One region of the Streptomyces sp. NPDC044003 genome, then DNA from elsewhere that is predicted to be linked to it. Evidence: riboswitches for the same ligand, from Rfam matches in the RefSeq annotation. Region 1 holds a riboswitch; each other region holds the start of a gene.
What was found. A riboswitch is a leader RNA that binds a small molecule or an ion and turns the genes downstream of it on or off. The one in region 1 is predicted to bind S-adenosylmethionine.
Positions count from the first base shown of each region.

Region 2: linked by a shared signal. The riboswitch ahead of thrC (threonine synthase) and the one ahead of AC07AW_RS40025 (IclR family transcriptional regulator) in region 1 are both predicted to bind S-adenosylmethionine.
Region 3: linked by a shared signal. The riboswitch ahead of AC07AW_RS10955 (aminotransferase class V-fold PLP-dependent enzyme) and the one ahead of AC07AW_RS40025 (IclR family transcriptional regulator) in region 1 are both predicted to bind S-adenosylmethionine.

Region 1 covers NZ_JBWKFA010000019.1:98,936-101,196, reverse strand. Annotated here, with positions in the region: partial or broken gene AC07AW_RS40030 (substrate-binding domain-containing protein) at 1-241, shown strand, start outside; gene AC07AW_RS40025 (IclR family transcriptional regulator) at 336-1,058, opposite strand; SAM riboswitch class I at 1,289-1,430, opposite strand; gene AC07AW_RS40020 (SMI1/KNR4 family protein) at 1,578-2,165, shown strand.
Region 2 covers NZ_JBWKFA010000014.1:132,205-134,465, forward strand. Annotated here, with positions in the region: gene AC07AW_RS36745 (glucosyl-3-phosphoglycerate synthase) at 1-744, opposite strand, end outside; SAM riboswitch class I at 894-1,089, shown strand; gene thrC (threonine synthase) at 1,083-2,261, shown strand, end outside.
Region 3 covers NZ_JBWKFA010000002.1:949,500-951,760, forward strand. Annotated here, with positions in the region: gene trpD (anthranilate phosphoribosyltransferase) at 1-692, shown strand, start outside; SAM riboswitch class IV at 777-893, shown strand; gene AC07AW_RS10955 (aminotransferase class V-fold PLP-dependent enzyme) at 1,104-2,261, shown strand, end outside.

The DNA of each region.
Region 1 (2,261 bases):
CGAATCCACCGTCTACGCCACCACCGAACCACCCATCACGACGCTCTCGCTCAAACCCCGCAGGATCGGCACGGCCGTCGTCCAGCTCCTCATCGACGCCATCGAAGGGGTGGGGGAGTACAACCCGGACTCGATCGTCATGCCGTACGAGCTGATCGTCCGCACGTCCACCCGCCGAGGTCTCGTCCTGCCGTCGATGAGACCGGCCCGGTCGATCCACATGCAGCTGCTGCGCCCCTGAGGAACCGCTGTGTTCACCCCATCCGGTGACGCTGCTTCCGCTGGCTCCCAGGTGCGCCCGCGCGCCGGCGAAAGGCAACCTGGAGGATCCACCGTCAGGAGCGGCACACGACCTCGGTCAAGCGGTCGGCCGCGTCGACGGCGGCCTTCGCGAGCCGCGCGCCGGGTTGACGGGTGAGGCGTTGGATCGGGCCCGTGACCGTGACGGCGGCCACCACACGGTGGGACGGGCCGCGGACCGGTGCCGAGACGGAGGCCATGCCGGGTTCGCGCTCACCGATCGACTGGGCCCAGCCTCGGCGCCGTACGCCGCTCAGAGCAGTGGCCGTGAAGCGGGCACCCTGCAGACCCTGGTAGAAGCGCTCGGGCTCCTCCCACGCCAGCAGGACCTGGGCGGCGGAGCCGACCTTCATGGGGAGTGTGGAGCCCACCGGAACGATGTCGCGCAGGCCGGACGTCCGCTCGGCGGCCGCGACGCAGACACGCATCTCACCCTGGCGCCGGTAGAGCTGCGCGCTCTCGCCGGTGGCGTCCCGGAGGGAGGTCAGGACCGGGCCGGCCGCGGCCAGCAGGCAGTCCTCGGCCGCGGCGGCCGAGAGTTCGGCGATCCGGGGGCCGAGGACGAACCGGCCCTGGACGTCCCTGCCGACCAGGCGGTGGCGTTCGAGTGCGGTGGCGAGTCGGTGGACCGTGGGCCGTGCCAAGCCGGTGGAGGCGACCAGCCCCGCCAAGGTGACCGGGCCCGACGCCAGCGCATCGAGGATCACCGCGGCCTTGTCGAGGACGCCAACACCACTAGAAATATCCGAAATGTCCATGAAAAGGGGTACTCCAGTCTCGGTCCGCGAGCCATGACTCGCGGCGACCTCACCCGACTCGCGGCGACCTCATCCGAGGAGGGCAGGGGAAGGCAGGTGAGGGCGGGGGATGGTCAGCGGGAAAGGGCCGAAGCGGTCGGCCGATATGCCGCGACGATCACGAGACGGGTACGCGGAGAGCCCGGGACGGACAGAGCCGGGGCGAAAGGCAGCACAGAGAGCACCGTGTCTCCTCATCTTTTCCCACGCCACGTTGGCGCAGGCCGGAGTTGGCACTGATCCCGTCGGCGCGGCGCGAACATTGAGCGCCGAGTCGATCGGGGAGTTGCCGGGGCTTCGTAGGGCCGGTCCCTCCACCCCTCTGGATGATTCGCGGAGAACCATACAAGACTCCCTGGGCTACCTGCCAACGGCCCCCTGGTGGCGCAGTCGGCTCGAAGTGGTCCCACCGCAGGATGATCTCCAGCCGTCGCGAGACAGATCGCGATAGATTGCGGGCGACACGAGAAAAGAGCTCGCATGGACTCCCGCATCCCGCGGCTGCGACGCAAGCTGGCACGCATTCCCTACACGCCCGGCCGAAGCCACTCCTTCGGCGAGGAACTGCACGAATTCCGTCTCGGCCCCCGCCTGCCCGAAGCTCAGGCAGACGCCTTCGAAGCCGAGCATGACGTGGAACTCCCACCGCCCTACCGAGATTTCCTCACGCACCTGGGCGGCAGCGGTGCGTCCCCGTACTACGGGCTGATCCCGCTGGAACGCTGCACGCTCTTCACGATGAATCGCGCAGCTGCCGACACGCGGACGAGAGGATTCCGCCGGGCCTACCGCCCCACACGCGAGGGTCACCTCTTCCTGCACGTCATCGAACGCGGCTGCAGCGATCTCGTACTCCTGGGCGTGACCGGGCCTCTCACCGGTCGCATCCTCATCGGCAACGCCGACGGCTTCTGGGGCCCGAACGTCTCCTCAGCCCCGGATTTCCTTGCCTGGTACGAGCGGTGGCTCGACCACATGGCCGCCGGACAGGACAACCGAGCCTTGCTGCTCACCTCGCCGCGGCTGCATGTTCACCCACATCAGTACCGTCTCTCGCCGAAGATCTGACCTTGGGGGCGACGGGGACGACGGGGGACAACGGGGCGACGGGACGACGGGGACGACGGGACGACGGGGACGACGGGACGACGGGACGACGGGGGC
Region 2 (2,261 bases), on a different contig from region 1:
CCCCACGTCCACCTGTGCGAGCGCGTCCAGGCCCACCGTGTGCAGGGCGTCCACGAGCAGCCCCAGCTCCACTCCGTAACCGACCGGGAACGGCAGTCGTTCGAGCAGCGAGCGCCGCGCCGCGTACTCGCCGCCCAGCGGCTGCACGAAACCGGCCAGCTGCGGCCAGTGGAGATTGAGGAGGGGGCGCGCCACCAGTTCGGTGACCCTGCCGCCCTGTCCGGGGGTCTTGCCGGAGGCGAGCCCATCGAGTTCAGTACCGAACGGGCGGTCGTACATCGCCTTGACGAACTCGACGTCCGGGTCCGTGAGCAGCGGGCCCACGATCCCCGTCACGAAGTCCGCCGAGAAGTCCCGCAGGTCCGCGTCCACGAAGCAGACCACGTCCCCGCTCGTCACCATCAGTGACCGCCAGAGCACCTCGCCCTTGCCGGGGACCGCCGGTATGCGGGGGAGTATCGCGTCCCGCGCGACCACCCGCGCGCCGGCCGCCGCCGCCACCTCCGCCGTACGGTCCGTGGAGCCCGAGTCGATCACCACCAGCTCGTCCACGAGGGGGACGGACTCGGTCATCAGCTCGCGCCGGATCACGGAGACGATGTCCCCGACGGTCGCCTCCTCGTTCAGCGCAGGCAGGACGACGCTGACCCTTGTGTTCCGCTTGGCGGCGAGGATCCGCTCCAGCGGCCGGTCCGTCACGGACCAGGACCGCCGGTCCAGCCAGCGTTCCACCTCTTCCAGCACCTGATCTCCATCTCGCGGTTCGGACGGCCCGTCCAAGCGCCCGGGCCTTCGGTTACAGTCTTGAACAACGCGGATGCCCGATGCATGTCGGGGTGCCGCCCGCGTCGGAGTGCAGGAACGAAAGTCCAGCGCACTTCACAATCGAATACCGCTCATCCAGAGGGGCAGAGGGAAACGGCCCGTTGAAGCCCCGGCAACCCTCCAGTCGGTTACTCGCCCACCCGTCTCCCGGCCACCACCCCAGGTGGAGCCCTGACGGGCGCAGCTTGAATGCGCGAGGCTCCCGGCTAGGGAAGGTGCCAAATCCGTCTCATGGCGAAAAATTCGTCATGGGAAAGATGAGGAGAAAGGGCCTCGCCTCCATGGCTGTTCAGACCGTCGCACCCACCACCGTCGACCTCGGTCCCGCGTCCGGACTTTCCTGTCGCGAATGCGGTGAAGGCTTCCCGCTCGGCCCGATCTTCGCCTGTGAACTCTGTTTCGGACCGCTCGAAGTCGCGTACGACCTTCCCACCGGTGACCCCGAGGCGCTGCGCAAGCAGATCGAGGCCGGCCCCGCCAACATCTGGCGCTACGCCCCCCTCCTGCCCGTCCCCGCCGACGTCGCCGAGAAGCCCAATCTGAACCCCGGCTGGACCAAGCTCATCCAGGCCGACAACCTGGCCCGCGAGATCGGCGTCGCCCCCGGCAAGCTCTTCGTCAAGGACGACTCCGGCAACCCGACCCACTCCTTCAAGGACCGGGTCGTCGCCCAGGCCCTCGAAGCCGCCCGGGCCTTCGGCTTCACCACCCTCTCCTGCTCCTCCACCGGCAACCTGGCCGGCGCCGTCGGCGCCGCCGCCGCCCGCGCCGGCTTCCGCTCCTGCGTGTTCATCCCGCACGACCTGGAGCAGGGCAAGGTCGTCATGGCCGGTGTCTACGGCGGTGACCTCGTCGCCATCGAGGGCAACTACGACGACGTCAACCGCTTCTGCTCGGAGCTCATCGGCGACCCGCTCGGTGAGGGCTGGGGCTTCGTGAACGTCAACCTCCGTCCGTACTACGGCGAGGGCTCCAAGACGCTCGCGTACGAGATCTGCGAGCAGCTCGGCTGGGTCCTCCCCGACCAGCTCGTGATCCCGATCGCCTCCGGCTCGCAGCTCACGAAGATCGACAAGGGTCTGCAGGAGCTCATCAAGCTGGGCCTCGTCGAGGACAAGCCGTACAAGATCTTCGGCGCCCAGGCGGAGGGCTGCTCCCCGGTGTCGGCGGCCTTCAAGGCCGGCCACGACGTCGTGCGGCCCCAGAAGCCGAACACCATCGCCAAGTCCCTCGCGATCGGCAACCCGGCCGACGGCCCGTACGTCCTCGACATCGCCCGCCGGACCGGCGGCGCCGTGGAGGACGTCAACGACGAGCAGGTCGTCGACGCCATCAAGCTCCTCGCGCAGACCGAGGGCGTCTTCGCCGAGACCGCGGGCGGCGTGACCGTCGGCGTCACGAAGAAGCTCGTCGAGGCCGGTCTCATCGACCCGAAC
Region 3 (2,261 bases), on a different contig from region 1:
ACCGCGCCGCGTCCTCCGCCTCCGGCTCCTCCGACGTCCTGGAGAAGCTCGGCGTCAATCTGAACCTGACCCCGCAGCGGGTCGCCGAGGTCGCCGACGAAGCAGGCATCACCCTCTGCTTCGCGATCAGGTTCCACCCCTCGCTGCGGCACGTCGCCGCGGCCCGTGGCCAGCTGGGCATCCGGACGACCTTCAACGTCCTCGGCCCGCTGACCAACCCGGCCAAGGTACGGTCCCAGGCCGTCGGGGTCGCCGACCCGCGCATGGCGCCCATCGTCGCCGGGGTCCTCGCCGAGCGCGGGAACTCCGCCCTGGTCTTCCGCGGCGACGACGGCCTGGACGAGCTGACGACCACCTCCACCTCCCGGGTCTGGGTGGTCCGGGACGGCGGCGTCACCGAGGAGCGCTTCGACCCGCGGGACGTCGGCATCGACCTCGTCCCCCTGGAGGCGCTGCGCGGCGGCGACGCCTCGTACAACGCCGACGTCGCCCGCCGGCTGCTCGCGGGGGAGACCGGTCCGGTACGGGACGCGGTGCTGCTCAACGCCGCGGCGGCGCTCACCGCCCTGGACCCCGGCACGGGCACCCTCGCGGAGCAGCTGGGCGCCGGCATCGCGAAGGCGGCCGAGGCGATCGACTCCGGCGCGGCCCTGCGGTCCCTGGAGCGGTGGATCGCCGTCAGCAACGCCTGAACCGCGCCTTGCGCCGTACGACCCCGGTCCACCATGCGGACCGGGGTCTTGCGCTTCGGCGATCATGTGGCAGGATGCTTCACAGGTCACGAGTGACAGCGTTTTGGCCCCGGCTTGCTGTCCGGCAACCCTCCTTCCGTGGCGGGGTGCCCCGGGTGATGACCGGGCCGTAGGCAGCGAGGTCTACGGCAAGCGCGGATCCCTCGAGCACCAGGGGTCCTGGTCAGTCGAGGAGCTTTTTCCGTGAGCAAGCGAATGCGATAGGGCGACTCCGCCCCTTCTTCACCCTCGGAAACAGGGTCCCTTCCGCGTACCCCCATGTCCTCCGAGGCATCACCCGTACCCCGCCGTACCCGGCCGCGTACGGGATTCACCGAAGCCATTCCGCACCGCCCGCCGGGAGATACCGCCATGTCCGCATACCCGAACGCCACTGCCGTCACCGCCGACTCCGAGTCCGCCGACCCCTGCTGCGCCGCCCCGCTGCCGGTCCTCGGCCGGGACGTCACCGTCCCGCTCGTCACCGGCGGCGAGGTGACCTACGCGGCGCTCGACTACGCGGCCAGCGCGCCGGCGCTCCAGCGGGTCTGGGACGACGTCGCCGCGTACGCCCCGTACTACGGCAGCGTCCACCGCGGCGCCGGCTACCTCTCCCAGCTCTCCACCGACCTCTTCGAGAACAGCCGCGTCACCGTCGCCGAGTTCCTCGACTGCCGCCCCGACGACCAGGTCGTCTTCACCCGCTCCACCACCGACTCGCTGAACCTGCTCGCCGCCACGATCCCGGCCGGCTGCCAGGTCTTCGTCTTCGAGACCGAGCACCACGCCTCCCTGCTGCCCTGGCGCGACGCCCGCGTCACCTACCTCAACGCGCCGCGCACCCCGGAGCAGGCCGTCGAGACCCTGGAACGCGCCCTCGCCGACCGCGACCCCTACGGCCCGGCCCTGGTCTGCGTGACCGGTGCCTCCAACGTCACCGGTGAGCTGTGGCCGGTGAAGGAGCTCGCCGCCGCCGCGCACGCGCACGGCGCCCGGATCGTGCTCGACGCCGCCCAGCTCGCCCCCCACCACCCGGTCTCCGTGCGGGAGTTGGACGTGGACTGGGTCGCCTTCTCCGGGCACAAGCTGTACGCGCCCTTCGGCTCCGGCGTCCTCGCCGGCCGTGCCGACTGGCTTCAGGATTCCGAGCCCTACCTCGCGGGCGGCGGCGCCTCCCGCAAGGTGGCCCGCCGGGCCGACGGTGGTGTGGACGTGGAGTGGCACACCACCGCGGCCCGGCACGAGGCGGGTTCGCCGAACGTCATCGGCGTCTACTCGATCGCCTCCGCCTGCAAGGCGCTGACCGAGGCCGGCTTCGACTCCCTCGTCGCCCGCGAGCAGCACCTGATCGCCAAGGTCCGCGAGGGCCTGGCCGAGGTGCCCGAGGTGCGGGTGCTCTCGCTCTTCGGCGACGACGCGCCCCGCGTGGGCGTCATCTCCTTCGTCGTGGAGGGCTGGAACAGCTCCCACTTCGCCGCCGCGCTCTCCGCCGAGTACGGCATCGGCGTCCGCGACGGTCTCTTCTGCGCC